Regions from separate parts of the Buttiauxella sp. BIGb0552 genome, predicted to be linked through region 2. Evidence: predicted binding sites of a transcription regulator. Region 2 holds the regulator's gene; each other region holds the start of a gene.
The links. Region 2 encodes CRP, which controls carbon source genes, mostly activating them, when cyclic AMP is high. Its sites were predicted from a motif close to ATGTGANNNNNNTCACAT; they were not measured.
Positions count from the first base shown of each region.

Region 1: epd (erythrose-4-phosphate dehydrogenase) is a predicted target of CRP. The motif match lies at 2,937-2,954, and genes of this name have one in related genera.
Region 3: EDF88_RS07475 (GntP family permease) is a predicted target of CRP. The motif match lies at 5,903-5,920, and genes of this name have one in related genera.
Region 4: hpt (hypoxanthine phosphoribosyltransferase) is a predicted target of CRP. The motif match lies at 5,485-5,502, and genes of this name have one in related genera.

Region 1 covers NZ_SODY01000003.1:350,950-358,943, forward strand. Annotated here, with positions in the region: gene fbaA (class II fructose-bisphosphate aldolase) at 1-412, opposite strand, end outside; gene pgk (phosphoglycerate kinase) at 513-1,676, opposite strand; gene epd (erythrose-4-phosphate dehydrogenase) at 1,725-2,744, opposite strand; gene EDF88_RS10580 (TonB-dependent receptor) at 3,114-5,060, opposite strand; gene EDF88_RS10585 (YncE family protein) at 5,218-6,288, opposite strand; gene tkt (transketolase) at 6,408-7,994, opposite strand, start outside.
Region 2 covers NZ_SODY01000005.1:10,826-18,819, forward strand. Annotated here, with positions in the region: gene EDF88_RS15240 (ABC transporter ATP-binding protein) at 1-1,179, shown strand, start outside; gene EDF88_RS15245 (LysE family translocator) at 1,214-1,813, opposite strand; gene EDF88_RS15250 (hydrolase) at 1,876-2,892, shown strand; gene EDF88_RS15255 (YheU family protein) at 2,894-3,112, shown strand; gene EDF88_RS15260 (phosphoribulokinase) at 3,226-4,104, shown strand; gene EDF88_RS15265 (OsmC family protein) at 4,125-4,529, opposite strand; gene crp (cAMP-activated global transcriptional regulator CRP) at 4,845-5,477, shown strand; gene EDF88_RS15275 (YccS/YhfK family putative transporter) at 5,667-7,751, shown strand; gene EDF88_RS15280 (aspartate aminotransferase family protein) at 7,755-7,994, opposite strand, start outside.
Region 3 covers NZ_SODY01000002.1:570,218-578,211, forward strand. Annotated here, with positions in the region: gene EDF88_RS07445 (MFS transporter) at 1-1,059, opposite strand, end outside; gene EDF88_RS07450 (2-hydroxyacid dehydrogenase) at 1,116-2,063, opposite strand; gene EDF88_RS07455 (LacI family DNA-binding transcriptional regulator) at 2,208-3,200, opposite strand; gene idnO (gluconate 5-dehydrogenase) at 3,394-4,158, shown strand; gene EDF88_RS07465 (YhcH/YjgK/YiaL family protein) at 4,169-4,642, shown strand; gene EDF88_RS24660 (hypothetical protein) at 4,741-4,890, shown strand; gene EDF88_RS07470 (alpha/beta hydrolase) at 4,934-5,764, opposite strand; gene EDF88_RS07475 (GntP family permease) at 6,053-7,429, shown strand; gene rnk (nucleoside diphosphate kinase regulator) at 7,578-7,988, shown strand.
Region 4 covers NZ_SODY01000008.1:66,456-74,449, forward strand. Annotated here, with positions in the region: gene panD (aspartate 1-decarboxylase) at 1-332, shown strand, start outside; gene EDF88_RS20950 (polysaccharide deacetylase family protein) at 386-1,636, opposite strand; gene EDF88_RS20955 (PTS sugar transporter subunit IIA) at 1,721-2,152, opposite strand; gene EDF88_RS20960 (ABC transporter permease) at 2,271-3,041, opposite strand; gene EDF88_RS20965 (ABC transporter ATP-binding protein) at 3,038-3,964, opposite strand; gene can (carbonate dehydratase) at 4,085-4,765, shown strand; gene hpt (hypoxanthine phosphoribosyltransferase) at 4,821-5,357, opposite strand; gene EDF88_RS20980 (glucose/quinate/shikimate family membrane-bound PQQ-dependent dehydrogenase) at 5,551-7,932, shown strand.

The DNA of each region.
Region 1 (7,994 bases), on a different contig from region 2:
GTGGTTTGCCAGTTGCTGCGAAGTGTTTTTCACCCGCGTCTAACAGGCCATCGATCCATGGCAGTAATTTCTTAGCGCAGTGGTCAGTGTGCAGGATTACTGGCACGCCGTAATGTTCAGCCATCTGGTGTACGTGATGTGCGCCAGAGATAGCACCCAGGATTGCAGCGCCCTGAGGAACGTCAGTTTTCACGCCTTTACCAGCGATGAATGCAGCGCCACCGTTAGAGAACTGAACGATAACTGGAGCTTTAACTTTCGCAGCAGTTTCCAGTACGGCGTTGATAGAGTCGGTGCCTACGCAGTTAACTGCTGGCAGAGCAAAGTTGTTCTCTTTTGCTACCTGGAAAACTTTCTGTACGTCATCACCAGTGATCACACCTGGTTTTACGAAATCAAAAATCTTAGACATGTTTGTCGTCCTGTATCGTCGCATTTAGAAAAAACGTTTGTGCCGCCGAATACTTTACAGCGGCAAAAATTCAACGGGCAGGAAACCCTGCCCGTAATCATTACTTCTTAGCGCGCTCTTCGAGCATCGCTACTGCTGGCAGTACTTTGCCTTCCACGAATTCGAGGAATGCGCCGCCACCAGTGGAGATGTAGGAGATCTTGTCAGCAATACCGAACAGGTCGATTGCTGCCAGAGTGTCACCGCCGCCTGCGATAGAGAATGCTTCGCTGTCTGCAATTGCATTAGCAACGATTTCAGTACCTTTACGGAAGTTCGGGAATTCGAACACGCCAACCGGGCCGTTCCACAGAATGGTTTTTGCATTCTTCAGGATTTCAGCCAGTTGCTGCGCAGATGCATCACCGATATCCAGGATCTGCTCGTCAGATTTCACGTCGTTTACAGATTTCAGAGTTGCAGTAGCAGTCTCAGAGAACTCAGTTGCAACGCGAACGTCAGCAGGAACTGGGATATCACAGATAGTCAGCAGGCGTTTAGCTTCGTCAACCAGGTCTGCTTCGTACAGAGATTTACCTACGTTGTGGCCTTGAGCAGCAACGAAGGTGTTCGCGATGCCACCGCCAACAATCAGCTGGTCAGCGATTTTGGACAGGGAATCAAGAACAGTCAGTTTGGTAGAAACTTTAGAACCGCCAACGATTGCAACCATTGGACGAGCTGGTTCTTTCAGTGCTTTACCCAGTGCGCTCAGCTCTTCAGCCAACAGCGGACCTGCACAAGCGATGTCAGCAAATTTACCAACGCCGTGAGTAGAAGCCTGTGCACGGTGCGCAGTACCGAAAGCGTCCATTACGAATACGTCACACAGAGCAGCGTATTTCTTAGACAGAGTTTCGTCGTCTTTCTTTTCGCCTTTGTTGAAGCGAACGTTTTCCAGAACAACCAGTTCACCTTCAGCAATTTCAACGCCGTCGAGGTAATCTTTAGCCAAACGAACCGGGGAAGACAGTTTGTCTTTCAGGTAGTTAACAACCGGCAGCAGAGAGAATTCTTCGTTGTACTCGCCTTCAGTCGGACGACCCAGGTGAGAAGTTACCATCACTTTAGCGCCTTGCTTCAGGGCCAGTTCGATAGTTGGCAGTGATGCACGGATACGTGCGTCAGATGTCACTTTCCCTTCTTTAACTGGTACGTTCAAATCTGCACGGATCAGAACGCGCTTACCAGCCAGATCCAGATCGGTCATCTTAATTACAGACATGGTGAATCCTCTCGTTGATTCTTAAAGTTTTGCGAACGCATATGCGCTCTACCTGAAACCACTTGCGGCCATGACTAACGTCGTGTCGAGCATTCGGTTAGCAAAGCCCCATTCATTATCACACCAGACTAGAGTTTTAATCAGATGTTGCCCACTGACCCGGGTTTGTGTGCCGTCAACAATGGCACTGTGCGGATCGTGGTTAAAATCAGTCGAGACCAATGGTAATTCCGTATAGTCAACTATACCATGAAATGAATCTCGTGCTGCTTTTTGCAGCAACTTGTTGACTTCATTGGCTTTAACTGCATTTTTCACCGTCACGCTTAAATCTATTGCCGTGACGTTGATGGTCGGAACTCGCACCGCGATCGCTTCAAAACGATCGTTAAATTTCGGGAAAATACGTGCGATTCCAGCAGCAAGACGCGTATCAACAGGAATAATAGACTGGCTGGCAGCACGGGTGCGGCGCAAGTCTGGATGATAGGCGTCAATAACCTGTTGATCATGCATGGCAGAATGAATGGTAGTCACTGTGCCCCACTCAATACCGTAAGCATCATCAAGCAGTTTGATAATTGGAATGATGCAGTTTGTGGTGCAAGAAGCATTGGAAACAATGCGATGCTCAGCAACCACACTTTCATGATTCACACCGTAAACAACGGTGGCGTCGAGGTCGTTACCGCCTGGATGAGAGAAGAGGACTTTTTTGGCACCGGCGGCCAGATGAGCTTCACCGTCTGCACGGGAGCCAAACACACCGGTACAATCGAGCACCACATCAACGCCCAGTTCACGCCAAGGCAAATTAGCAATTTCCGGTTCGTGCAAAATACGGATGGCGTCGTCGCCTACCCATAACTGGTCGCGCTCCTGACGGACGTCCCAGGCGAAGCGGCCATGGCTGGTGTCATACTTCAACAGATGCGCCATACCCGCAGCATCAGCCAGTTCATTGATTGCTACGACGGTAATTTCCGCACGGCGACCGGATTCGTACAAAGCACGTACCACGTTGCGCCCAATGCGACCGAAGCCATTAATTGCTATGCGTACGGTCATATCTCTCCTGCCAGAATCCCTGAGACTAAGTGGCTGACAGAGTAATCCAGCAATCGTCTGAGGGGAATCCTCGCACTATTGAAACTGCATTTGTTTGCTTAATTGTCGAACATTTAGTCGACTGAAACGCTTCAGCTATGGTAAGCGAAACAGGGAATAAATGGAACGTTACCCCAGGACAGGCAACTAATCTTCTGACGCAGGTCACATTTTCGATGGAATAACTGCAACGAATTATGGGCTAAGAACGAATAGTAGACAGCGTAAACACGCGACTACCCAGAATTACAGGCTCCGTAGTAAAACTGGATTTCAACGATGAAGAGTAAACGCTGCCAGCTGGCAGCGTTTATCCTGACAGGCTTTCAATCAAAATTCGATTCGGGCCCCCAGATTATAACGACGCCCCTCGACCAGCCCGTAATCACCCCATGGGCTGACACGTTGTGGGTCGGCATCAAACACGTTGTACACCCCAGCCATAAGCTGAGTATTTTTGTTCAACTGGTAACGCGCACCGAGGTCAACCATCGTCCAGGCGTCATAATCAATATGGTCGCCGGTATCGCGATTGCTACTGCGGTAATTTGTTTTGCTCCACAGATCTAACGCTTGTGTCGCCGACCAGGTCAGTGACAAGTTCGCCATATGGCGTGGGAAGTCATTGAGCGCATAACCCTTATTCACACCTGTTTTCTGCTCACTATGGTTATAAGTGTAGTTTGCGTTGGCCTTCACGGTTTCCGTCACTTGCCAGTCCGCATTCAGCTCCACACCGTAAACATCAGCTTTGCCGACGTTAAAGTATTTGCTGATGGAATCAGCTTTATAGCCGTTCATCTGGCACTGGTTAGTCGCCGTCGTTTCGCAAATAGTCTCTTCCGAGATTTTATCTTTAAATTGGGTGTAGAAAACCGTGCCGTCTAACGCCAGTTTTTCTCCAGCCCAGTACAAGCCCAGTTCGGAGTTGACGCTTTTCTCTGGTTTCAGGTCATCGTTACCCACGGTCAAATAAGGGTACGGTGGTAATGAGCCCCGTGGCGTCACGAAGTCGGCTGAGGTTTCACGCAACTCAGGTTTTTTATAACCTGAAGATACGCCACCTTTCAGAGCCCAGGCGTCCGTAATGGCCCAGTTGCCATAAAGTTTTGGCGTGATGTGTGTGCCAAAATAGTTGTCGCGGTCCATACGTGCAGAGGTGGTCAACGTAAAGTCCCCAATCTGCCAGCCGTCTTCAGCAAACAATGCCCAACCGTCGCGGCTGATTTTGGTCACCGGTTCAACGCCAGGCGCTTCTTTACTGGAAACCGCAAATTGATCGTTCAGCTCTTCGCGGGTGAAGTTAGCCCCAACGGTGAGTTTATGATTCTCGAACGAGAAAGTGGTCTGGCTATTCGCAACGTAGTTTTCAGTCTCAATGTGCTGCGGTGCATCGCCGTCCAGGTTGTATTTAGAGCGACCCTTCTCATAGTTGAGATAGTTATTGGTCGCGATCGTATCTTCGGCATACCAACCGCTGTGGCTCAGCGTCACCGCATCCCTGTCAAACGTCCACATCCATGGCGCGTCGTCGCGGTTTTTCTTCTGTTTTCCCGTCACCACATTCAGATCAAAAAGGTTAGTTTCGTTTGCCGCAAGGCCAACGGTCATATCAATAGATTTACGATCGTTCTTGCTGAAGTAATTATTGCGCTCGTCGTCACGGCGATTTAGCCAGTCGGCCGCGACGCTAATACCCAGCACGTCGGGCACAATTGGCCCCATTGCGAACAAATTCATTTGGTTGGTATTACCGAATGCACTGTCTTCCTGAATGAAGGTGTTTGCCACCAATGCCCCGGTCCAGTCTTGTACGCCGTAAGGTTTTTTGGTGATAACGTTCACCACACCGCCAATGGCATCGGAACCATATAGCGATGACATTGGCCCGCGAATGACTTCAATTCGTTCGATAGCTTCCATCGGCGGCAGGAAGTTAACCTCGGCACCAATATCCTGCCCATAAGGCCGTGACTCACCGGTATTTTGTTTCACGCTATTAACCATAAATGCGGTATAGCCTGAGTCCATACCGCGCATCATAATACTGCCGGTTGCCATATCACTCGAACCACTGCCGATATTAACGCCGGGTAAATCCTGAATGGCTTCGGCGACATTCCTGTTTGGTTTTTCATCGAGCTGTTTTCTGTCAATAACAGAAATTGTCGCCGGGGCATCTTTTTTCTGTTGAGAAAAACCCGATGCCGTCACGACCATTTGATCTTCAGATTCTTTAAGAGAAGCGTTATTTTCCTCGGCCAACACGGGAAGCATAGCGCCCCCTGCTAGCACCATTATTCCTGCCACTCTTCTTGCGAACACCAACTGCTTATTCGTTGCCATTTTTTATTACCCAAGATATTGAAAAAAAGCCTGCCGGCCCTGTGAATTTTCACCACAGGGCTTTATTGTTCTTTTAATGAAAAGTGAGTTAGATTTTTTCGAGATCGACTTTAATAATGTAGTCCGGTTTTTTACCTATCTCTTTTTCACCCTGCTTCACGCTGGCATAAAGAGTGTGGCCATCCGCTGAGAGAGCAAGGCTATTAGGCAAGGCCGATGTCACGATGCTGGCTTTCACTTTATAAGTATCAGCGTCGACAACGCTAATCAGCTGCGCGTTACGGTGAGTGATATACACCTCGTTGCGGCCATTGTTGTACATCACAGCCAGAGAGTTAATCACCTTAATACGATCAATGATTTTGCTGTCTTTTAGTGAAACCACCAAAACATCAGGTAAATCAGGATCGGTAATAAATGCACGCTCTTTTTTATTATCCAGCGCGATATTTAAGAAGAAGTGTTTTTTCTGCGGTTCAACTTTAACTCGCGAAATAATTTTATTATCGCTGGCATCAAGCGTAATCAATTCCCCACTGCCGTTGACAGCATAAACTCGCCCTTTATCTTCATCGACAGTCAACCCGGTTGGATATTCACCCATATTTTCAATGGTCGCAATATGCTGCTGTTTTTGCGTGTCGATAACCCAAATAATACCTTTCTGAGTAACGCCTGATACATATAAGCGCTGGCGTTTTTTATCGAGCGCCATTTCACGGGTGTGAACGATTTCTTTGGGATTGCTGATATCACTCAGTTGAACCGTTTTAATCTCTTTGTCGGTGCGCGTATCAATAAGCGTGACAGCCCCTTCAAGGGTGTTACCGATATACAGAATATGGTTTTCTTCATCCAGCAATGTGGCAAATACGCGTCGCTCAGTGGTGATTTTCCCCGTTGTCTTCAACGTGTCTGGGTTCAGCTTGTAGACCAGACCATCCGTTTTATCTTTATCAAACGAAGGGGCAGAGGCAGCAAACAGAACGTTTTGAGAGGCGTCATATGCCAGCTCATAAACGCCATTACCCACCGGAACGGTAAGAAAGTCCTTTTCAGGAAGTGGTTTAGCGCTCGCGCTCAGTGAGCTCATCAATAGTGCGACGGTTAAAGCAATGAAGCCCGATTTCTGGTATCCGTACAAAGTATGTCGATTCATTTACTTAGATTCACATTTATTTACGAATGTGAATGATAATAATTTTCAATTGCATTATCAACAACAGATAAAAAAAAGGCCAGCAATCAATGTTTGCTGGCCTTAGGGGGGATTACGTTTTACAGAACTGCTTTAGCTTGTTTCACTACGTTTGCAACGGTGAAACCAAACTCTTCAAACAGAAGCTCAGCCGGAGCAGACTCACCGAAGGTGGTCATGCCCACAACTGCACCGTTCAGGCCAACGTATTTGTACCAGTAGTCAGCGATGCTGGCTTCGATAGCCACACGCGCAGCAACCGCTTTCGGCAGCACGGCTTCACGATAAGCTGGATCTTGTTTGTCGAATGCATCGGTAGACGGCATGGAAACCACGCGCGCTTTGATGCCTTCAGCCGTCAGTTGATCCCACGCAGCCACTGCCAGTTCAACTTCTGAACCGGTTGCAATCAGAATCAGCTCAGGCGTGCCTGCACAATCTTTCAGAACGTATGCGCCACGTGCAACATCTGCCAGTTGCTGTTCGGTACGATCCTGCTGTGCCAGGTTCTGACGGGAGAAGATCAGCGCGGTCGGGCCGTCGTGACGTTCTACTGCGTATTTCCACGCCACCGCAGACTCAACCTGGTCACATGGGCGCCATGTGCTCATGTTTGGTGTCACGCGCAGGGCAGCAAGCTGCTCTACAGGCTGGTGAGTTGGACCATCTTCGCCCAGACCGATTGAGTCGTGAGTGTAGACCATCACCTGGCGTTGCTTCATTAATGCTGCCATACGCACCGCGTTGCGGGCATATTCAACAAACATCAGGAAGGTAGAGGTGTACGGCAGGAAACCACCGTGCAGCGCGATACCGTTGGCAATCGCGGTCATACCGAATTCACGTACACCGTAATGGATGTAGTTACCGGCCAGATCTTCATTGATTGCTTTAGAACCAGACCAGATAGTCAGGTTAGAAGGCGCGAGGTCAGCGGAGCCGCCGAGGAATTCAGGCAGCAGGTGGCCGAATGCTTCGATGGTGTTCTGAGACGCTTTACGGCTGGCAATTTTTGCAGGGTTAGCTTGCAGGTTCTTGATGAACTCCTGCGCTTTAGCTGCGAAATCAGCAGGCATGTCGCCTTTCATACGACGGGTAAATTCAGCAGCTTCTTGCGGGAAGGCTTTAGCGTATGCAGCGAACTTCTCGTTCCATGCCGCTTCTTTAGCCTGACCTGCTTCTTTCGCGTCCCACTGAGCATAGATCTCAGACGGGATTTCGAATGGCGCGTGTTTCCAGCCCAGTGCTTCACGGGTCAGTGCGATTTCCGCGTCACCCAAAGGTGCGCCGTGGGAATCGTGCGTACCGGCTTTGTTTGGTGAACCGAAACCGATAATGGTTTTGCACATCAGCAGTGAGGGTTTGTCGGTAACGGCTTTAGCTTCTTCAACAGCGCGTTTGATTGCGTCTGCATCGTGACCGTCAACGCCGCGTACTACGTGCCAGCCGTAGGCTTCAAAGCGTTTCGCAGTATCGTCAGTGAACCAGCCTTCAACATGGCCGTCGATGGAGATACCGTTGTCATCATAGAAGGCAACCAGTTTACCCAGACCCAGCGTACCCGCCAGAGAGCAAACTTCATGGGAAATACCTTCCATCATGCAGCCATCACCCATAAAGGTGTAGGTGAAGTGGTCAACGATGTCGTGACCTGGACGGTTGAACTG
Region 2 (7,994 bases):
GCTCAGCAGCAGTCGATGTATGAAAGCCAGCAGGAGCGTGTTGCTCACTTGCAAAGCTTTATCGATCGTTTCAAAGCCAAAGCCAGCAAAGCAAAACAAGCGCAGAGCCGGGTGAAGATGCTCGAGCGCATGGAATTGATTGCGCCGGCACACGTCGACAACCCGTTCCACTTCAGTTTCCGCGAGCCAGAAAGCTTGCCGAATCCGCTATTGCGAATGGAAAAAGTCAGTGCTGGTTATGGCGAGCGCGTGATCCTTGATTCCATCAAACTAAATCTGGTGCCTGGCTCACGCATTGGTTTGCTCGGTCGCAACGGTGCTGGTAAATCAACGCTTATCAAACTGCTGGCGGAAGAAATCAAACCGTTGCAGGGTGATATCGGCTTGGCAAAAGGCATCAAGCTCGGTTACTTCGCTCAGCATCAGTTGGAATATTTACGCGCTGACGAATCCCCACTTCAACATCTTGCACGTATCGCACCGAAAGAGTCTGAACAGCAGTTGCGTGATTATCTCGGCGGTTTCGGCTTCCGGGGCGATAAAGTCACCGAGCAAACAGCTCGCTTCTCTGGTGGTGAAAAAGCGCGTCTGGTTCTGGCATTGGTTGTGTGGCAGCGCCCCAACCTGCTGCTGCTCGATGAACCGACCAACCACCTTGATCTCGACATGCGTCAGGCGCTGACCGAAGCGTTGATTGATTTCGAAGGCGCGCTGGTTGTGGTATCGCACGACCGTCACCTGTTGCGTTCAACTACCGACGATCTCTACCTGGTTCACGATGGCAAAGTGGAAGCGTTTGATGGCGATCTGGAAGATTATCAACAGTGGCTTGTGGATCTGCAAAAGCAGGAAAACCAGCCCGACGATTCCGCGAAAGATAACGCCAACAGCGCCCAGGCACGTAAAGACCAAAAACGCCGCGAAGCCGAATTACGCACGCTAACTCAACCATTGCGTAAGCAAATCACCACGCTTGAAAAGCAGATGGAAAAGTTAAATGTGCAGCTTGCTCAAGTCGAAGAAAAGCTGGCTGACAGCGCCATTTACGACCAAAGTCGCAAAGCAGAAATGACCGAATGCCTGCAAACTCAGGTGAAAGTGAAGTCAGCTCTGGAAGAATGTGAGATGGAATGGCTTGATGCGCATGATCAGTTAGAACAGATGATGCAGGCCGAATGACTGTTTGGCCTCACTAAAAGTGAGGCCAAACAACTCAATGCCAAATCAGCAGCACGCACGCAGCCGTCAGCAATCCCATAAATACGTTGAAGATTGTCCAGGCGCGGCGGCTACGAAGCAATGTGCCAATCATGCTGCCAAAGGCAATCCAGATGATGCCTGCGACAATGTTAACCAGTGCAATACCAATACTGATTAACACAACCGAGTGCAGATACTGGGAACCTGCAAGGCTGAAACTTGCTACTGCGCCTAGCGCCATCAACCATGCTTTAGGGTTGATAACCTGTAATAAACCGCCCTGCCAGAAAGGAATCGGTTCAGGTGGCGGTGCATCCGTTTCCAGTTTTTCATAGGTTGCGGAGCCGATTTTCCAGGCCAGCCATAATAGGTAAACACTCCCGGCAATCTTCAGGATAAGGTGCAAAGCTGGATATAAAAGGATTAAGCTACCGACGCCAAACGCCACCAGCAATAGAATGCATTGCATTCCCAGCATAATGCCTATCATCAATGGTATGGTGCGCAGGAATCCGTAATTCGCCCCGGATGAAGTGAGTAGCATATTGTTTGGGCCAGGTGTGATAGCAGCAACCCAGAGAAAGCCCAGCATTGAGAAAAAAAGCGTTTCCATGAAATGGGTGTTCCACACCCCGTAAAGTTAATTAGCAAACTAAATGAAACTAACAGTGTGATATGGCTACGACAAGTCCCGCAGTATTGAATTTTAATCACGAAGAAGATGAGCAATTTCGTCCGTTGAAGGGTGTGAGTAATCCACACCTGCAAACCATGCTTCCGCGTTTGATTCGCCGTCGCCTCAATTTCAAACCTCACTGGCAGCGTCTTGACATGCCAGACGGGGATTTTGTCGATCTTGCCTGGAGCGAGGACCCGCGCCAGGCAATGCATAAACCACGGTTAGTCGTTTTTCATGGACTCGAAGGTAGCCTGCACAGCCCATACGCTCACGGTTTAATCGAGGCCGCCAGCAAGCAAGGCTGGTTAGGCGTGGTAATGCATTTCCGTGGTTGCAGTGGTGTACCTAATCGCATGAAGCGTATCTACCACTCCGGTGAAACGGAAGATGGAAGTTACTTCCTTAACTGGCTCAGTACCCGTTATGGCAAAGTGCCAACGGCGGCGGTCGGTTTTTCTCTCGGCGGCAACATGCTCGCCTGCCTGATGGCAAAACAGGGTGCCGATTGTACGCTTCAGGCCGGTGTAGTGGTTTCAGCCCCTCTGATGCTTGAACATTGCAGCGCACATATCGAAAAAGGCTTCTCACGCGTTTATCAGCACTATCTTTTAAATCTGCTGAAGAAGAATGCCGCGCGTAAGTTAAGAAGCTATCCGGGCACACTCCCGGTAGATATGCGTCAGCTTAATGGAATGCGTCGTCTGCGCGAGTTTGACGATTTGATTACCTCAAAAATTCACGGCTTTGCTGACGCTATCGATTATTACCGCCAGTGCAGCGCTATGCCGCTGCTGCCACAAATCAAAACGCCGACGCTCATCATCCACGCAAAAGATGACCCGTTTATGGATCACCATGTGATCCCCGATAAAGCTATCTTACCTGCCAATATCGAGTATCAACTCACGCGATACGGCGGGCATGTTGGGTTTGTGGGTGGCACGTTACGGCGCCCTGAAATGTGGCTTGAGCAACGTATCCCGCAGTGGCTGTCTCAATTTTTGGACCAGTAATATGATGATTCCCTGGCAAGATCTGCCTCCCGAAACGCTTGATAATCTGATTGAATCCTTTGTATTACGCGAAGGCACCGATTATGGTGAACAAGAGCGTTCACTGGAGCAGAAAGTGGCCGATGTTAAGCGCCAGCTGCAAAGTGGTGAGGCTGTGCTGGTATGGTCGGAACTCCATGAAACGGTAAATATTATGGCTCGCGGGCAGTTTCGCGGCTAAGCGTTTAACTTCTATACTGCATAATAAAACCACCCTCACCCAGCTATCTCCCTGAGGGTGAGGACCAGCCCTTACTTACACACACTTGCTATCACCCATGGAGTTGTTGCCTTATGTCAGCCAAACATCCGGTTATTGCCGTAACAGGTTCCAGCGGCGCGGGAACGACAACAACCAGCCTTGCCTTCCGTAAAATCTTCCAGCAACTCAATTTACGTGCAGCGGAAGTCGAAGGTGACAGTTTCCATCGTTTCACTCGTCCTGAAATGGATATGGCTATTCGTAAAGCACGCGACCTGGGGCGCCATATCAGCTATTTCGGCCCGGAAGCCAATGACTTTGGTTTGCTTGAACAGACGTTCATTGAGTACGGCAGAACCGGGCAGGGTAAGTCACGCAAGTATCTACATACTTACGATGAAGCCGTACCCTGGAACCAAATCCCCGGAACCTTCACGCCATGGCAACCATTGCCAGAACCCACTGATGTTTTGTTTTATGAAGGTTTGCACGGCGGTGTAGTTACGCCACAGCACGATGTGGCTAAGGCCGTCGATTTGCTGGTTGGTGTAGTACCGATTGTGAACCTGGAGTGGATACAAAAGTTAGTGCGCGATACCAGCGAGCGCGGGCATTCCCGAGAAGCGGTAATGGATTCTGTGGTTCGTTCTATGGACGACTATATCAATTACATCACACCGCAATTCTCCCGCACCCATATCAACTTCCAGCGCGTCCCAACTGTTGATACGTCTAACCCATTTGCGGCTCGCGGCATCCCTTCTCTGGATGAAAGTTTTGTGGTGATTCATTTTCGCGGGCTGGATGACATCGATTTCCCGTATTTGCTTGCCATGCTGCAAGGGTCGTTTATTTCCCACATCAATACTTTGGTGGTGCCGGGCGGCAAAATGGGTCTGGCAATGGAATTAATTATGACGCCGCTCGTTAAGCGACTGGCGGAAGGGCGAAACATTAATCAGGGCGGCTAATCACCGCCCTGTTTTACACACTAAGCATCAATCACTTCATAGCTATGAGTAACGTTGACCGCTTTTTCAAGCATCAGTGCTACAGAGCAGTATTTCTCAGCAGAGAGGTCTACTGCACGGGAAACTGCAGCATCTTTTAGCTCTTTGCCTGTCACGATGAAATGCAGATTGATGTGCGTAAACAAACGCGGAGCCTCTTCACGGCGCTCAGAGGTCAATTTCACTTCGCAGTCGGTCACGGCGTAGCGGCCTTTTTGCAAAATAGAAACTACGTCAATTGCACTGCAACCGCCAACGGACATCAGCACCATTTCCATTGGGCTTGGTGCTTTATCACCAGAATTGCCATCCATAAGGATCTGGTGCCCTGAAGCGGACTCGCCCAGGAAGGTAAACCCTTCAACCCATTTCACTCGTGCCTGCATGCTGCTTACTCCTGTAGAAAAATTACCTTTCAGAGTACGCAGATTCAGCAAATCTGGCAACGGAAGGCGACATGCGTCAAGCTGAAACGAGACAACAGGAGACACTTGCCAAAAGCTATGCTAAAACAATCCAGATGCTACATCGATACATTGACGTAATGCATGTATGCAGAGGACATCACTAATTACAGGCAGCAAGAATGACTTGCATGCCATCTCCCCAAGGTGGGGAATATTCTAATTACTTGCAACGCCAGACAGGATGTTTAGCGTCCTGTCGTTGGTAGCCAGTTATAAAACAGAGGATAACCGCGCATGGTGCTTGGCAAACCGCAAACAGACCCGACTCTCGAATGGTTCTTGTCCCATTGCCACATTCATAAGTATCCATCGAAGAGCACACTCATTCACCAAGGTGAGAAAGCAGAGACGCTGTATTACATCGTCAAGGGCTCTGTGGCTGTTCTGATTAAAGATGAAGAGGGCAAGGAAATGATCCTCTCCTATCTAAATCAGGGCGATTTCATTGGTGAGTTAGGGCTGTTCGAAGAAGGTCAGGAACGTAGTGCCTGGGTTCGTGCTAAAAGTGCCTGTGAAGTGGCTGAAATTTCTTATAAAAAATTCCGCCAGCTGATCCAGGTCAACCCAGATATTCTGATGCGCCTGTCTTCACAAATGGCTAGCCGTCTGCAAGTTACATCTGAGAAAGTGGGTAATCTGGCATTCCTGGATGTGACTGGTCGTATCGCGCAGACGCTGCTGAACCTGGCTAAACAACCTGATGCAATGACCCACCCAGACGGTATGCAGATTAAAATTACCCGTCAGGAAATCGGTCAGATCGTGGGTTGCTCTCGCGAAACTGTTGGTCGTATCTTGAAAATGCTGGAAGATCAAAATCTGATCTCCGCTCACGGTAAAACGATCGTCGTATACGGCACTCGTTAATCTCCGTCTAAAAAATGGCGTGTTGCTTCATAACACGCCTTTTTTGTCTCTACACTTCCCTCACTTGCTCTAAATAATTCATGTTGCAGGTAGGCGGTAAGCTCAGGAATCCCCAGGAGCTTACTAAAGTAAGTGACTGGTGTGACTGAGTACAACCAACAACCCTGCAACTTGAAGTATGACGAGCAAATGTGGCGACGGCTGATCTACCATCCTGAAGTTAACTACGCACTGCGGCAAACGCTGGTGCTGTGCCTTCCGGTGGCAGTAGGTTTGCTCGTCGGCGATCTCCAGTCTGGCCTGCTTTTCTCGTTAGTTCCTGCCTGCTGCAATATTGCGGGCCTTGATACTCCACATAAGCGCTTCTTCAAACGTCTGATTGTTGGCGGCAGCCTTTTTGCCATCAGCAGTCTGATCATGCAGCTTTTATTACTTTATACCTCCGTACCGTTGCCGGTGATATTGGTCGTGATGGCGCTCTTGCTTGGGGTCACGGCAGAAATCAGTTCCTTGCACGCTCGTCTGCTTCCCGCATCACTCATTGCTGCCATATTTACACTCAGCATGGCCGGAAATATGCCGATCTGGAAACCGATGGTGCTGTATGTCTCCGGTACGATTTGGTACGGCGTATTTAACTGGTTTTGGTTCTGGATGTGGCGCGAGCAGCCACTGCGGGAATCATTGAGCCTGCTCTATCGGCAGTTGGCAGATTACTGTGAAGCAAAATACGGCATGCTGACTCAACATACCGATCCGGAAAAAGCGCTCCCTCCTCTGCTGGCTCGTCAGCAAAAAGCGGTGGATCTCATTACCCAATGCTACCAACAGCTTCATATGCTGGCGGCAAACCAGCAAAACGGCTACAAGCGTTTGCTACGTGCATTCCAGGTAGCACTGGATTTGCAAGAGCACATCTCGGTAAGCCTTCACCAACCAGCTGAAGTTCAGAAGCTCGTCGAGCAAAGCCATGCAGAAGCGGTTATTAGATGGAATGCTCAGACCATCGCGGCGCGCTTACGCGTACTGGCTGACGACATTCTTTACCATCGTTATCCACAGCGTTTTACGATGGAAAAACAGATCGACGCCCTTGAGAAAATCGCCCGTCAGAATCCAGATAACCCGGTTGGGCAATTTTGCCATTACCACTTCAGCCGTATCGCTCGCGTGCTACGCACCCAACGCCCGCTGTATGTCCGTGATTTAATGGAAGACCGGCAACGCCGTTTGCCACTGTGGGCGGCATTGAAAAGTTATTTATCGTTGAAGTCAGCGGCGCTTCGCAACGCAGCAAGATTGGGTGTGATGCTCACGATAGCCAGTCTGTTGGGTGCATTTTTACATCTGCCCAAGCCCTACTGGATTTTAATGACGGTAATGTTCGTGACGCAAAACGGCTACGGTGCCACACGAGTTCGTATTCTCCACCGTTCGGCGGGCACCATTGCAGGCCTTGCCATTGCAGGTATTGCGCTTCACTTCCACTTCCCGCAAAGCATTGCTCTGGGCGCGATGCTGGTCATTACGCTGGTGAGCTATCTGTTTATTCGCAAAAGCTACGGCTGGGCGACGATAGGCTTTACGGTGACCGCCGTTTATACCCTGCAATTGATAACATTAAGTGCCGAGCAGTATATCGTCCCTCGCCTGATAGATACCCTGCTAGGCTGCTTGATAGCCTTTGGCGGCATGGTGTGGCTGTGGCCACAATGGCAGAGTGGCTTGTTACGCCAGAACGCCCACGATGCGTTGGAAAGGGATCAAAATGCAATTCGCCTGATTCTTAGTAATGACCCCGAACCAACGCCGCTCGCTTATGAACGTATGAAGGTCAACCAGGCACATAACGCGCTGTTTAACTCCCTGAACCAGGCGATGCAGGAACCTGGGTTTAATTCGCATTATCTGGCGGATATGAAACTGTGGGTGACGCACAGTCAGTTTATTGTCGAGCATATTAACGCAATGACGACTTTGGCTCGCGAACACAATATGTTGACGCCAGATCTTGCCCAGCGCTATTTGCAGTCATGTGAAATTGCGCTGCAACGATGCCAACAGCGGCTTCAGTATGATGGGCCTGGGGAAACCAATGATGCGAATATTCTGGACCCGCTAGAAGGGCTTCCAAACGGGCCATTAAGTACGATGGAACAGCATTTGCAGAGGATACTGGGCCATCTCAGCACCATGCATACCATATCTTCGGTTGCATGGCGTCAACGGCCACATCACGGAATCTGGCTGAGCCGCCTGCGGCGCTCAGATTGATGATTATCCGTTAACGATCTTCGCAACGGCTTTGGCAAAGCGCGCCATACCGTCAGCGATATCGGCACTTTCCACAATCAACGCCGGGGCAAAACGCATCACATCTGGCCCGGCGTTCAAAACCATCACGCCTTCCTGTGCTGCCGCATACAAAAATTCACGCGCGCGCCCTTTGTATTGTGGCTTTAGCTCGGCACCAATCAATAAACCCATGCCGCGAATATCGCTGAACACGTCGAACTG
Region 3 (7,994 bases), on a different contig from region 2:
TCGACCCGGAATCGACCAGAACGGACTGGTTGCAGCCTTCAGGAAGAACCCGCACACCACTAAAGCAATGTAGGCCGCAATAATGTTATGACGTAAAACTACCGATGCCAGCAACGCCGCGGCAAAGCACAACAGTGAAATCATCACCCACAGTCGGCGTTTACCTGTTTTATCGCTCAGCATTGAAATGACATAGATACCGATAATCGTCGCGACAAACGGCACTATAGCCAACAGCCCAACACCCGCCATATTCGCACCGGTAAGATTTTTGAGGATGGTCGGCAGCCACAGCGTGTAGCCGTAATCACCGGTTTGGTAGAAAAAGTTAAGTGCCACCAGCTTCATTAGACTGCTGTTACGAAATACGTCGCGCAACGGTGCATTACTTACCGGCTGCTTCAGGCTTCGCGCCTGACGGTCGCGTTCAAATTCCGCCAGCAGGTATTCACGCTCTGCAGCAGGTAACCAGCGAGCTTCCTGCGGGCGATCACTAATCAGCCACCACCATACAGCCAACACCACAATCGACAGCAGGCCTTCGATGATAAACAGCCAGCGCCAGTCCAGACTCTGAATAATCGCACCCGAGATTGGCGCTGTTACCATACCGCCGATGGGAGCGAACATCATGACAAAAGCATTAGCACGCCCAATCTCACGGTCCGGGAACCAGTTGCTGATCATCGTCAGCACAACTGGCAGCATCCCCCCCTCGGCGACACCAAGCACAAACCGTAGAACTAAGACCTGATAGTGGTTGGTGACAAAACCTGTGGCGACAGAAACGATAGCCCACGCCACCAGCGACCAGGCGATAAACCGTTTACCACTACCGTTCACCGCCGCACGCCCACCGGGGATCTGCAAGAAAAGATAACCGATGAAAAATATCCCACTGGTGAGACCTGCCATTTGGCTGGTTATATCTAAATCAGCCTCCATTCCACCGGGAAGTGCGAAACTAATATTCACCCGATCCATAAAAGAAATAATACAGGCGATTAAAATAGGCGCGACCACGCGCCACCAGCGAGTGCCGGGGATTTTCTTTTCCATGGTATTTATCCGTGACAATAAAAGTCATTGCCCTTTTTAATAAAGGGCTCCGGGAATTAATTAATACGGTGCGGCAGAACCTTATGATTGAAATAAGCCTCAACGTTTTCAAATACGATATTACTCATACGCTGGCGTGTTTCATGTGTGGCGCTGGCAACATGCGGTTGTAATACCACATTCTCCATACAGATTAATTCAGCAGGTACATTAGGTTCATTCACAAAAACGTCCAGCCCAGCACCGGAAATATCACCATTTTGTAAGGCGGTAATTAAGTCATGCTCATTGAGAATACTGCCGCGAGCGATATTAATGACCAACGCATGTTTAGGCAGTACCTCGAATACTTGTCGATTCACAATGCCGTGACTTGCCTTGCCACCCGATACCGCAACAATAAAGAAGTCACTATTGCGGGCAAGACTTAATACATCTTCACACCAGTGATACGGCAGCGAGCTATCCATTTCGCGATCGGTGTAATAAATTTCCATATCAAAGCCGATGGCACGACGGGCAATGGCTCGGCCAATATTCCCCATCCCAAAAATTCCGATACGTTTACGGCTCACCTGGGTTGCTAATGCAGGGCTTTCCTGGAGCCAACGCCCTTCTCGTACAAAGCGGTCACCCTGGCAAAGTTGACGAGCGCTACTCAACAGCAAACCGAAAGCCAGGTCGGCGACATCATCAGTGAGCGCACCGGCAGTAATGGTCACCGCAATATCGCGACGGCGAGCATATTCAAGATCCACCGCATCAGTGCCGACACCAAAAATGGCAATCACACCAACCTGAGGCAGATTTTCCAGCACGGCGGTAGTCACGCCGATATCACCCCGCGTCACAACAGCACCAATTTGTGCGCCGTTGTCAGCAAGCCAGGCCGCAGCGTCAGACTGCTGGTAAAGGCGATGAACGGTGTAATGAGTGTCCAGCTGCTGCTGAAGTGCATCCATCACTGGAGCAATAAGTAATACGTGTTGGGTAGGTTGCGACATGGTTCCCCCGGTTAAGTCAGCTAAGTCAATATTTCTGCTTAACATCAAAGCCTTTTTAAGCGCAGGGTTTTGCGACGTAGGTCACGCCAATCCATGTTAGAAAACCGTGTTACCGTTAGCGTGATCGCTTCAGCATTTAAGCGACTAAAGCGTGCCGCCAAGAGATAAGCGATAGTGCAAATCGACTTGTTCAATTGTTGGTTGTTTATTGATTTTCTTCAACAAAATTTCCGTGGCGACTTTCCCTATCTCAAAGCGTGGCGTGACAACACTGGCAAGTTTTGGAACCGTGACCTGGCCGATTTCCAGGCCGTGAAAACCAGCAATTCCCATCTGTTCCGGCACACGAATGTTGGCAGCCTGGCATTCTTGTAACACGCCTGCGGCGAGATCGTCATTAGTACATAAAATACCGTCCATCTCCGGGTACATCTGGCGCGCCATCGCCATCATTCCTGTTCCTACGCTTACAGAAGAAACTTTATTTGGCATTAGCCGTCCGTCAGTCAAACCCGCGTCAGCCATGGCTTTGCAATACCCTTCATACCGCTTGATATCACGCACATCGGCCATCGAACCTAGATAGATAATGCGCTTCTTGCCGCTGGCAATCAGCATATTGGTCATATCAAATCCGGCCCGGAAGTTATCAAAGCCGACGTTAATGCGCCCGCTACCAAATACCAGGTCCATCACTTCAGCCACAGGGATTCCGGCAGCACTTAAATACTTCTCAGTCCGCAGCGTATGCACGGTTTCCGTCAGGATAAGTCCCGCAACGTTAAAACCCAGCACTGTGGCAATTTGTTCTTCTTCGCGCTCGCGGTCGTAATCGTAATTAACCACCAGCGTCTGGTAACCCATCGGCTTTGTTACGGATTCAATACCTGCCAGTAAATCGGCAAAAATCTGGTTATTAAAGGAGGGAATAATGACGCCGATTCGCGGCTGCATATTGCTCGCCAAGGCTCTGTTTTCAGGGTCAGGCATATAATTGACTTCCGCCATAACTTCAGCAATTCGGGCGGCAGTTTCCGGGGCGACTTTATCCGGCGTGCGCAAATAACGGCTGACGGTCATTTTTGTCACCCCCGCAAGGGCGGCAATGTCCTGCAATGTAATGCGCTGGTACTTCATCTGGTTTTCCTGATAACCCGCGGGAAAAGGATTATGCCTCGCATCCTTAACAAAAGAAAAGCTACCACACTTCACACTCCAGGTATCATGCGGGCGTAACACCTTTCGCAGTGATCTACTTCACAGTTTTACCCGCTCTGAACCGCTTTGATAAGGGATATTAAATACGATGCAAAAATAACAGGAATTCACCATGACGAATTTGTTTACGCTCGACAACAAACGCGTGTTAATTACCGGCTCTGCACAAGGAATAGGCTTTTTATTAGCACAAGGTCTTGCTGAGCATGGCGCTGAAATTATCATCAATGATATTACTGCTGAACGCGCCGAACATGCGGCAATGAAATTACGTGACAGTGGTTATACCGCCTGGACTGCTGCATTTAATGTTACCGACCCGGAAGCGGTGGAAATTGCGATTGAAAATATCGAGCAAGAGATCGGGCCGATTGATGTATTAATTAATAATGCTGGCATCCAGCGCCGCCATCCATTTACTGAATTTCCGGTTAATGAATGGAACGATATTATTGCAGTAAATCAAACTGCCGTATTTTTAGTTTCACAGTCTGTTTCACGACGCATGGTAAAACGCCAGGCCGGGAAAATAATCAATATTTGCTCAATGCAGAGCGAACTGGGCCGCGACACAATTACGCCATATGCCGCGGCAAAAGGAGCGGTGAAAATGTTGACCCGCGGTATGTGCGTGGAGCTGGCGCGCTACAACATCCAGGTTAACGGTATTGCACCAGGTTACTTCAAAACAGATATGACCAAAACGCTGGTCGACGACGAAGCTTTCACTCAGTGGCTTTGCAAACGCACACCAGCGGCTCGCTGGGGCGATCCTGAGGAGTTGATTGGTGCTGCGGTGTTCCTGTCATCAAAAGCGTCCAACTTCGTGAATGGCCACCTGCTGTTTGTTGATGGCGGCATGCTGGTTGCGGTCTAAGGGGGGAAATATGATTATTGATAAACTTGAGAACGCCGCTCAAAACCCGGTGTACCCAACTGTGATTCGCCATGCGTTACAAGCAATTATCGCAAACCGTCCACAGCAATTAGCCAACGGCAAATACCCGATTGAAGGCGAACTTATCTATTTCTCGGTGTTTGATGGCAAAACTAAACTGCTGGAAGAACAACGCCCCGAACTGCATGCCCGCTATATTGACGTACATATCGTACTGGAAGGCGAAGAGATAATCGGTGCCGCACCGGTGGATCAGCAGCAGCAACAAGACGGTGGGTTCGATGAGCAAAATGATATCGGGTTCTATAAAAACATGGGCTGTGAAACATTGATAAAACTACGACCGGGGGACCTGACGATTCTTTTCCCCGGCGAGCTTCATCGCCCTATGGCAACGCTAAATGAACCGGCTGCGCTGAGGAAAATTGTGGCGAAGATAGATATGAGTTTGATTAGCAAATAACAGCTGTTGAATTAAATACGGAAGACAAAAAACAATCAGTTCACTATTAGTTCCGGGTTTGCAGGCATATGCTTTGTTTATCAAATGCGGAGGTAATTATGAACACAACGAAACGTTTTTTAATGCAGTTAAAAGCCCAGTTCGAACGTGAAGAAAAAGCGCATAAGCTGTTGGGTTTGATTTGGCTTTCACCCCAACAGCGCTATGAAATTTTAAAAGAGATTATGTTGCCGGTCGCGGTTAAATGAGTGGCTGAATGGCGGGTAATAGTCACTTACCCGCCTACAACAACTAACCTTTCAAAAACGCCAACAAATCAGCATTAACCCGGTCTTTCTCCGTAGTGCAAATACCGTGTGAGCCACCTTCATAAACTTTGAACGTCGCATCTGGCAGTGTTGCCGCTGTCACCTTACCGCAGGTTTCAAAGGGCACAATCTGATCGTCATCGCCATGAATAACCAGCGTCGGAATGGTCATTTTCTTCAGGTCTTCGCGCAAATCGGTTTCCGAGAACGCTTTGATACAGTCATACAACGCTTTGATGCCGCCCTGCATGCCCTGCTCAACAAAACTCTCTCTGACACCTTCTGAAATTTCAGCCCCCGAGCGGTTATAACCGTAGAACGGCAAAGTCAGCTCTTTGAAGAAGTCCGCGCGGTTCGCACGCACGCCTTCGCGGATACCATCGAACACATCAATAGGTACACCGTTTGGGTTGAAGTCCGTTTTGACCATGATCGGCGGAACGGCACTTATCAGCACCGCTTTTGCCACACGGCTGGTGCCATGGCGGCCAATATAACGCGCCACTTCCCCGCCGCCGGTTGAATGCCCAACGTGGACCGCATCCTTGAGATTGAGATGCGCGGTCAGTTCGGCAAGATCATCGGCGTACTGGTCCATGTTATTCCCATCCCAACTTTGCGATGAGCGCCCATGCCCTCGCCTGTCATGAGCAATAACCCGAAATCCCTTCTGCCCAAGGAAAAACATCTGGTCTTCAAACGCATCCGCCGTTAATGGCCAGCCGTGGCTGAATACTACCGGTTGCCCTTCTCCCCAATCCTTAAAGTAAAGAGAACTGCCGTCCTTTAACGTGAGTTTGTCGTAATGGCTCATGATATCTCCGGTTCAGGTGATGACCGCACAAGGCCTGAGTGAAACGTGCCTATAAAGAGTAATGCAAGTTTTGCCCATGGCAGGTTTATTTACGGTCAGCAATTAATCAATGCGGCTTATGGACGGTTTCTTTCGATAGTTTGAACTTGCTCTCAAAATGTTAATAAACATGGCGCACTCCATTCCCGAAGACGTCATGTTACCGATATCATGTTACCGGTATCAGAGAGATGGTGAATTATGCTTAATGCATATCTTGCCTATTAATTCGGCGCAGAGGACAAACATATGACCGAAATAACAGCACATTACGGCGCAGGGACCCTACTTGGGATCGCAGCTTGTGCAGTCGTACTCCTACTTATTCTCATCATGCGCTTCAAAGTGCATGCATTCTTAGCATTAACTCTTGTGAGTGTTGTTGTTGCACTGGTCACCGGTGTGCCGTTCGATAAAATTGTCCCAACGATTTTGGGCGGTTTTGGGAGTACCCTGGCAGGCGTTGCCCTGCTGGTTGGCCTTGGTGCCATGATTGGTCGTTTACTTGAAATTTCTGGCGGTGCCAAAGTATTGGCTGACACACTGGTCGGGAAATTTGGTTCACACCGCGCACCACTGGCGCTTGGCGTTGCATCTTTGCTGTTTGGCTTCCCAATCTTCTTCGATGCGGGCCTGGTGGTAATGCTGCCAATTATTTTCAGCGTAGCAAAACAATTCGGTGGTTCCACGCTGAAATATGCGCTGCCTGCCGCGGGTGCATTCGCTGTGATGCACGCACTTTTGCCACCGCATCCGGGTCCGGTTGCTGCAAGTGAATTGCTGGGCGCGAACATTGGACTTCTGGTCATTGTTGGCCTGGTAATCGCGATTCCAACCTGGTATCTCGGTGCGTATCTGTTTGGCCTGTATGCTGGCAAGAAATTCGAAGTACCATTGCCTTCTTCTTTCCTCGGTAATGTAGAGGCTGATCCAAACCACCAGCCACCATCTTTTGGCACTGTTTTGTCGATTCTTCTGCTGCCATTGGTGCTGATTTTCCTTGATACTGGCCTGAACACAGCAATCGTGCTCGGTTGGGTAACTGCTGACAATACCGTGGTTCAGTTCCTGCGTATGTTGGGTAAAACCCCAATTGCATTACTGATAACTGTGTTCTTTGCTCTTGCTGTGTTTAGTGGTCGTCATAGCCGCCAGCACCTGGAAAAAGTGTGCGATGGCGCGCTTGGCCCAATCTGCGGCATCATTTTGGTGACCGGTGCGGGTGGTATGTTCGGTGGCGTTCTACGTGCCAGCGGCATTGGTGATGCACTTGCGGGTATCTTGTCTGATACCGGTATGCCGGTAATTGTAGCCGCGTTTGTTATCTCTACCGCTCTGCGTGTGGCACAAGGTTCTGCGACCGTTGCTCTGACTACCACTGCGGCACTTATCTCGCCAATGGTTGCGGCAACTCCAGGCTTGAGCCAGTTCGATCTGTGCTTCATCGTGGTGGCAATTGCAGGTGGTGCGACTGTTCTGTCTCACGTTAACGACTCCGGTTTCTGGCTGGTTGGCCGTTTCCTGGAAATGGACGAGAAAACCACACTGAAAACCTGGACTGTGATGGAAACGCTGATTGGTACTATCGCTTTCCTGTTCGCATTAGTAGGTAGCATTATTCTCTAACTGCAGTTTGTGACTCAGGTCACTTTAAACTATACGTTAAGCTCAGTATTATCACTGCAGACCAAACCCTCACTCTTACCGGTGAGGGTTTTCTTTTGTAAGGTCCCCATCAGGCACATGAGTGCCTGTTTTTTACACGGAGAGAAATATGTCCAGACCAGCCATTATCATTAATGAACTCGATGCCGAGCGTATTGACCGTTTGCTGGAGCAACCACAATTTGCTAACCAGCCGGTAGCTACAGTGCTGAACGCAGAACTGGACAGAGCAGAAATGTGTAAGCCTGAAGATATTCCGGCCGACGTCGTTACGATGAACAGCCGCGTAAAATTCCGCGATCTCTCCTCAAAAGAGGAGCATGTTCGCACGCTGGTTTACCCGGTAAACCTAACAGACAGCGACAATCAACTCTCAGTCATGGCGCCGGTTGGCGCAGCACTGCTGGGTTTGCGTGTTGGTGCGACAATTAATTGGACGTTACCGAACGGTAACCAGACGCATCTGGAAGTGCTGGAGTTGCAATACCAGCCGGAAGCCGCTGGCGAGTACCACCGTTAAATGATG
Region 4 (7,994 bases), on a different contig from region 2:
AGGCGGATTTGCATTATGAAGGCTCCTGCGCCATCGATCAGGACTTCCTTGAGGCGGCAGGCATTCTGGAATATGAAGCCATTGATATTTATAACGTCACCAACGGTAAGCGTTTTTCAACTTACGCTATCGCGGGTGAGCGCGGTTCAAAAATCATTTCGGTGAATGGTGCCGCAGCGCATTGCGCGGATGTTGGCGACATCATGATCATTGCCACTTACGTGACTATGCCAGATGAGCAAGCCCGCACCTGGCAGCCGAAAGTCGCCTATTTCGATGGCGATAACGAAATGAAACGTCTCGCTAAAGCCGTACCGGTTCAGGTTGCATAACAACCTCCGAACGAATGAAAAAGACCTGCTTTGTTAAGCAGGTCTTTTTTATCTTAAGATTTTGTCTGGTTGCTGATAAGCCGCGACATGGTCTCTAACGAGTCAGTTCTCAATATATAAAGTCGTTTTAGCAAAAACGGATTATCCCCCGGCTTCACTTTCCCACGCACTGTCGTCACAGCCATATGGAACCCCGCATCGTTGGCTGCTGTCACCGCCTTATCGTTGTAGCCGCCGAACGGATACGAAAGATATAAAACATGCGGATTAAACTGCGCAAGCGCGCGGCGCGAGTGTTCAAAATCAAGCAGGATATTACGATAGGTGCGGCGTAAAAGTGTCGGCTGACGATTAGCGTCAACGCGATGCAAGAAATGGGTATGCGACTGGATATCAAACACATCCTGGCTGGCCTGTAATTCCGAGATACTCATAAACTGCAGCGTTTTCGGGTTCCAGGTTTGCGGATGAGCCTTGATGCGCGAAGAAATAATAAAGGACGTCGCTTTGAAGCCGTACTCTTTAAGAATCGGATAAGCGTAGCGATAAACCGATTTCAGGCCGTCGTCAAAGGTAATCACTACCGCCCGCGCGGGCAGATTCATACGGTTACGCACGTAGCCTTCGAGCTGATACATCGTAAGGGTGGTGTAGCCCGTGTCGCGCAACCAGGTCATTTGGTTGCTGAATGCTACCACCGAGGTAGTTGTTGATGTATGGCGAAAGCGAGTGTTCTCTTCATCACGCAGAATATGGTGGTAGGTGAGTACCGGAATACCATTGTCCTGCTGCGCATCGAGACTGCTGACATACCCAAGGCGATTGCCAATACGAATTTGATACCAGGTTTGGTTTAAACGGTCTTTCAGACTGGCAATAATTGGGTAACGTAAATTATCGGCCAATGTACCGAACGTGGCGCTCCGGGTATCCGGTTCGTTATACACAGCAACATCACGGAAAGTGACCAGATTCTGGTTGCTCAGCGGTTTATTCAGATCACCCAGTCGGTCTTCAATCCGTTGCTTACCTACAACCGGTTCAAGATGCTCTTTATCAATAAAGCCGGTGCCAAAGCCAAAGTTAAATTCGTAATAGTCTGCCGCCATTGGCACGACCGCCAGAATCTGCCCTTCCTGAACAGTGCCAACAGAGATGACTTTATCCCCCACCTGCGCCCAGATATCAGCATCTTCAGTGGTTTGCATATATTGCGCGGGAGTGTGATTGCTGCTGAGCAGGCTGGCATTAGCGCTACTGCCACAAATCAGCATCAGCAAAGCAAAAATAAGGCGAGTTAGCATAACGAATTTGATAGCACTGAGTGTCCCAACGGCGGAAAGTGGGTGTCATTCTAACAAAAGCCCACCCGATACCAACCTTTCAAATCAATATTGGTGGAGTAATACGAATGGCGGATTTTTTTGCTGTTGATGCCAGAGGCTGGTGATGTCATCGCCACCCTGCTCAACAATGCGGTCACGGAACTCTTCGCTGGTCAGCGTTTCTCGGTGCATGCGCATCGCGAATAGCACAGGCAGCGTGACACCAGAGATCACTTCACAATGGGAATGTTGGTGGCTCATGAGTGCAGCCGTACGATAAGGTGCAGCCCCGGTTTGATCGGTCAGAAAGACCACTCCATCCCCAGAATCGCAATTGTACAATGCATCACACATCATACGACTTAGCATATTGGTGCTAAGCCCATTCCAATAATTCACCGCGTAACATTGCGGTTGCGGTCCAAAACGTCGCTCGATTGCATCCAGCATATCTTGAGCGTAATAGTCATGACCGGCAATAACCCAACCTAACATCGCGTTCTCCTTTTCGCAGAGCGCAAGTGTGCCAGAGCGGGAAATCTGCCACGTGATGCTAATCAAAACGGAGTAAGAAAACGCTCAGTAACCTCCCCTTTCGGGGAGGTTAGCAGAATTAGCTGCGCAAACCGCGGCCACGTTGAATCAGATACCAACACAGGATATAGAAGGCGGCGATAAAGCCCACCAGCACGGTGACAGTAAATAGCAATGGTACGTCGTTGATACCGAGGAAACCGTAACGGAAGCCACTGATCATATACACCACCGGGTTCAGGTGGGATAAAGCCTGCCAGAACGGTGGCAACAGCGTCAGGGAGTAGAATACACCGCCTAAATAGGTCAGCGGAGTCAGCACGAAAGTTGGGATCAGGCTGATGTCGTCAAAGGTCTTGGCAAACACGGCATTGAGCAAACCAGCTAACGAGAACAGGATGGCAGTCAACAGCAGCGTCAGGGCGACAAACAGCCACGAGTGAACCTGGAAAGGCACGAAGAACAGCGATACTGCCGTCACCAGAATCCCGACACACAGACCACGCGCCACACCACCGCCAACATAACCGGCAATGATAATGTGCGTCGGCACAGGTGCCACCAGCAGCTCTTCAATGTTGCGCTGGAACTTCGCGCTGAAGAACGAAGAGGCCACGTTAGCGTAAGAGTTAGTAATCACCGCCATCATGATCAGGCCCGGCACGATGAACTGCATGTAGGTAAAACCATGCATTGAGCCAATCTGCGAGCCAATCAAATTACCGAAAATAATAAAATACAGGGTCATGGTGATGACCGGCGGTACCAGCGTCTGGATCCAGATACGCGTGAAACGGTGAATTTCTTTAGTCCAGATACTTTTTAGCGCCACCCAATAGAGATGCATCATGCCTGCTCTCCTTTCGAGCCATTTACCAGCGTGACGAACAACTCCTCAAGACGGTTAGCTTTGTTACGCATACTTAATACCTGAACCCCTTGCGAGCTTAACTGACTGAAGACACTATTTATTCCTTGCTCACGCAGCACTTCCACTTCCAGAGTGGAAGTATCCACCAGCCGATATTGGTAGCCATCGAGCTTCGGTAATGGGCTTTTCGGTGCTAAATCGAGAATAAAAGTTTCTGACTTCAGTTTTGAAAGTAGTGATTTCATCGAGGTGTTTTCGACTAGCTCACCGTTTTGAATAATACCGATATTGCGGCACAGCATTTCTGCTTCTTCAAGGTAGTGAGTGGTCAGAATAATAGTGGTGCCTTTATCGTTCAGATCCTTCAGGAATCCCCACATAGAGCGACGTAGTTCAATGTCGACACCCGCAGTTGGCTCATCAAGAATCAACAACTTTGGCTCATGCATTAAGGCACGAGCAATCATCAGACGGCGTTTCATACCACCCGATAACATACGTGCACGTTCGTTGCGTTTTTCCCACAGATCGAGCTGTTTCAGGTACTTTTCGCTACGCGCAATGGCTTCGTTTTTTTCAACGCCATAGTATCCCGCCTGGTGCACAACGATTTGCTGTACGGTCTCAAACGGGTTGAAGTTAAACTCCTGCGGCACCAAACCAAGCTGGCGTTTAGCGTTAACAATGTCTTTTTGCAGGTCATAACCAAACACGCGTACCCGGCCAGAGGTTTTATTTACCAGCGAGCTGATAATACCGATGGTAGTGGATTTCCCTGCGCCATTCGGCCCCAGCAGAGCGTAAAAGTCCCCTGCCTCAACACGAAGATCTATGCCACGCAGTGCCTGAACACCGCCGGGATAGGTTTTCGTTAACTGTTCCAGTTCTAATGCAATGGTCATTATTTGCGGTTACCTTGTTCGGTACAAAAAAGTTAAGCTGTTTAAAAATTATTTCAGTTGCACAATCAGTTGCCCTATATTACCTCAACGCACTTCATCCGTTACAGGTTGTTAACCTCCATGAAAGACATTGATACCCTCATCAGCAATAACCAGGTCTGGTCAAAACTGATGGAGGACGAAGACCCGGGCTTTTTCGAACGTTTGTCTCAGGCCCAAAAACCTCGCTTCTTGTGGATTGGCTGTTCTGATAGTCGCGTACCAGCTGAACGTCTTACTGGCCTTGAGCCTGGAGAGTTATTTGTTCACCGTAACGTGGCAAACCTGGTAATTCATACGGATCTAAATTGCCTTTCTGTAGTGCAGTACGCGGTAGATGTTCTGGAAGTTGAACACATAATCATTTGCGGTCACTACGGGTGCGGTGGTGTACAAGCGGCGGTTGAAAACCCGGATTTAGGGCTAATTAACAACTGGCTGCTGCATATCCGCGATATCTGGTTCAAGCATAGTTCGCTACTGGGAGAACTCCCACCGGAACAGCGTCTGGATACACTTTGCGAGCTCAATGTGATGGAGCAGGTTTATAACCTTGGCCATTCAACCATTATGCAATCCGCATGGAAACGCGGGCAGAAAGTCACTGTCCACGGTTGGGCTTACGGTATTCACGATGGACGCTTACGTGACCTGGAAGTCACCGCAACCAGTCGCGAATCACTGGAGCAAGGTTACCGCAGCGGGATTTCGAACCTTCAGAATTCCCATCGCAGCCACAAGAATAGAACACCTTCGCAGTAATGCTGATAGCAAAAAGGGCCTTAAAGGCCCTTTTTTAATGGATGTAGCAAAAGACTTACTCGTCCAGCAGAACCACTTTGCCAACGTATGGCAGATGGCGATAACGCTGAGCGTAATCAATGCCGTAACCCACTACGAACTCATCAGGAATAGCGAAACCAACCCACTCAACATTCACTTCCACTTCGCGGCGCTCTGGTTTATCCAGCAGCGTACAAATGGCCAGTGATTTTGGTTCACGCAGGCTAAGAATCTCACGTACTTTGCTCAGCGTATTACCGGAGTCGATAATATCTTCGACGATCAACACGTCTTTGCCGCGGATATCCTCATCGAGATCTTTCAGGATTTTCACATCGCGGGTGGTGGACATGCCGCTGCCATAACTGGATGCGGTCATAAAATCGACTTCGTGGGGCACTTGCACTTCACGGCACAGGTCCGCCATGAACATAAATGAGCCACGCAGCAAGCCAACCAGCACCATATCACTACCGCTATCACGATAATGTTCAGTGATCTCACGACCCAATTCAGCGATACGGGCTTTGATCTCCGCTTCGGGGATCATCACTTCAACAGTATGTTTCATAGTTATAACCATATGATTTAAAAATAAATCATTCGATGTTGGTTAGATTTTAGCCAACACAAAATATTCAGGCCAGCAGTATAACAGCAAAACCCATTCCCGTGCCCAATTGGTAAAAAAGCCATTTATGTGATGAATATCACACTTGTTAATAACTATAATGAATTGCTATCAAACTTTTAAGAGCGTGATAATTGTGAAAACAAATAACTCTGGTTCGCGGGTCATCGCAACCTTAACAGTCCTGTTTGCGGTACTGACTGGACTGTATTTATTAATTGGCGGGATATGGTTAGTGGCAATTGGTGGGTCCTGGTACTACCCAATTGCAGGGGTGGTGATGTTAATCACCGCATGGTTACTTTGGCAACGCAAAGCTCTGGCCCTGTGGCTCTATGCTGCATTACTGCTTTGCACCGTGGCATGGTCTGTCTGGGAAGTTGGTTTTGATTTCTGGGCATTAACACCGCGTTTAGACGTTCTGTTCTTCTTCGGCGTATGGCTGCTACTGCCATTTGTTTATCGTCATCTGATTTTACCCACTGCAGGTGCGGCTCCGGCCCTTGGTGCGGTGCTGGCGATTACCGTTGTGGCGCTGGCTTGGGCGGTATTTAACGATCCTCAGGAAATCAACGGCACGCTGAGTGCCGATGCGACAACCCCCGTTTCCGCATCATCAACCATTCCTGATGCCGACTGGCCTGCATATGGTCGTAATCAGGAAGGGCAACGCTACTCTCCTTTAAAACAGATCAACGATAAAAACGTCGGTCAGCTTAAAGAAGCCTGGCGTTTCCAGACCGGCGATCTGAAGCGCCCGACCGACCCGGGTGAAATCACCAACGAAGTCACTCCGATTAAAATCCGCGACACGCTTTACCTGTGTACCGCGCACCAGCAGTTGTTTGCGCTGGATGCGACCACCGGTAAACAGAAGTGGAAATTTGATCCGCGTCTGGATACGAATCCTTCGTTCCAGCACGTGACTTGCCGTGGTGTTTCTTACCACGAAGCCACCGCGGATAACGCAACTCCGGATGTGGTTTCAGATTGCCCACGTCGTATCATTCTTCCTGTGAATGACGGACGTCTGTTTGCCATTAATGCCGATAACGGCAAGCTTTGCGAAAGCTTTGCTAACAAAGGCATCCTGAATCTGCAAACCAGCATGCCGGTCACCACGCCTGGCATGTACGAACCGACTTCACCTCCGATTATCACCGATAAAGTTATCGTGATTGCCGGTGCGGTAACCGATAACTACTCCACTCGTGAGCCGTCTGGTGTTATCCGTGGCTTTGATGTGAACAGCGGTAAATTGCTGTGGGCATTCGATCCGGGTGCTAAAGATCCCAACACCATTCCTGGTGATGAGCATCATTACACCATTAACTCACCAAACTCCTGGGCACCAGCGGCCTATGACGCGAAGTTAGATTTGGTGTACCTGCCGATGGGTGTTACCACACCCGATATTTGGGGCGGCAACCGCACACCGGAGCAAGAGCGTTATGCCAGCAGCATCGTGGCACTAAACGCAACTACCGGGAAACTGGCCTGGTCATATCAAACGGTTCACCATGACCTGTGGGATATGGATATGCCATCGCAGCCAACGCTTGCGGATATTACCGTTAAAGGCGAAACCGTTCCGGTTATCTACGCGCCTGCGAAAACCGGCAATATCTTTGTGCTCGACCGTCGTGACGGCAAACTGGTGGTTCCGGCTCCAGAAAAACCTGTTCCACAAGGTGCTGCAAAAGGCGACTACGTGACGCCAACTCAGCCGTTCTCGGACTTAAGTTTCCGTCCGAAGAAAGACCTGAGCGGCGCGGATATGTGGGGAGCGACCCTTTATGACCAAATGGTTTGTCGCATCATCTTCCATAAATTGCGTTATGAAGGCATTTTCACACCACCGTCTGAGCAAGGCACGCTTGTGTTCCCAGGTAACCTTGGGATGTTCGAATGGGGTGGAATTTCCGTTGATCCTAACCGTCAGGTAGCAATTGCCAACCCAATGGCACTGCCGTTTGTATCTAAATTGATGCCACGTGGCCCAGGCAACCCGATGGAGCCGCCGAAAGACGCTAAAGGTTCAGGGACTGAAACAGGTATTCAACCTCAATATGGTGTGCCGTATGGCGTGACGCTGAACCCGTTCCTCTCTCCGTTTGGTTTACCGTGTAAGCAGCCTGCATGGGGCTACATCTCTGCGGTAGATTTGAAAACCAACGAAGTGGTATGGAAAAAACGTATCGGTACTGTGCGCGACAGCTCACCGCTTCCGTTGCCGTTTAAAATGGGGATGCCAATGCTGGGTGGCCCAATATCTACCGCAGGTAATGTTCTGTTTATTGGCGCAACCGCAGATAACTACCTGCGTGCTTATAACATGAGCAATGGTGAGAAATTGTGGGAAGCACGCCTGCCAGCCGGTGGCCAGGCAACGCCAATGACCTATGAAGCGAATGGTAAACAGTACGTCGTGATTTCTGCGGGTGGCCACGGCTCCTTCGGAACCAAGATGGGTGACTATATCGTCGCTTACGCGTTACCGGACGACGCTAAGTAAAAAACTGTCGGATAGCGCAGCACTTATCCGACCTACGAAACTGGCGGATGAACAGACGTCTG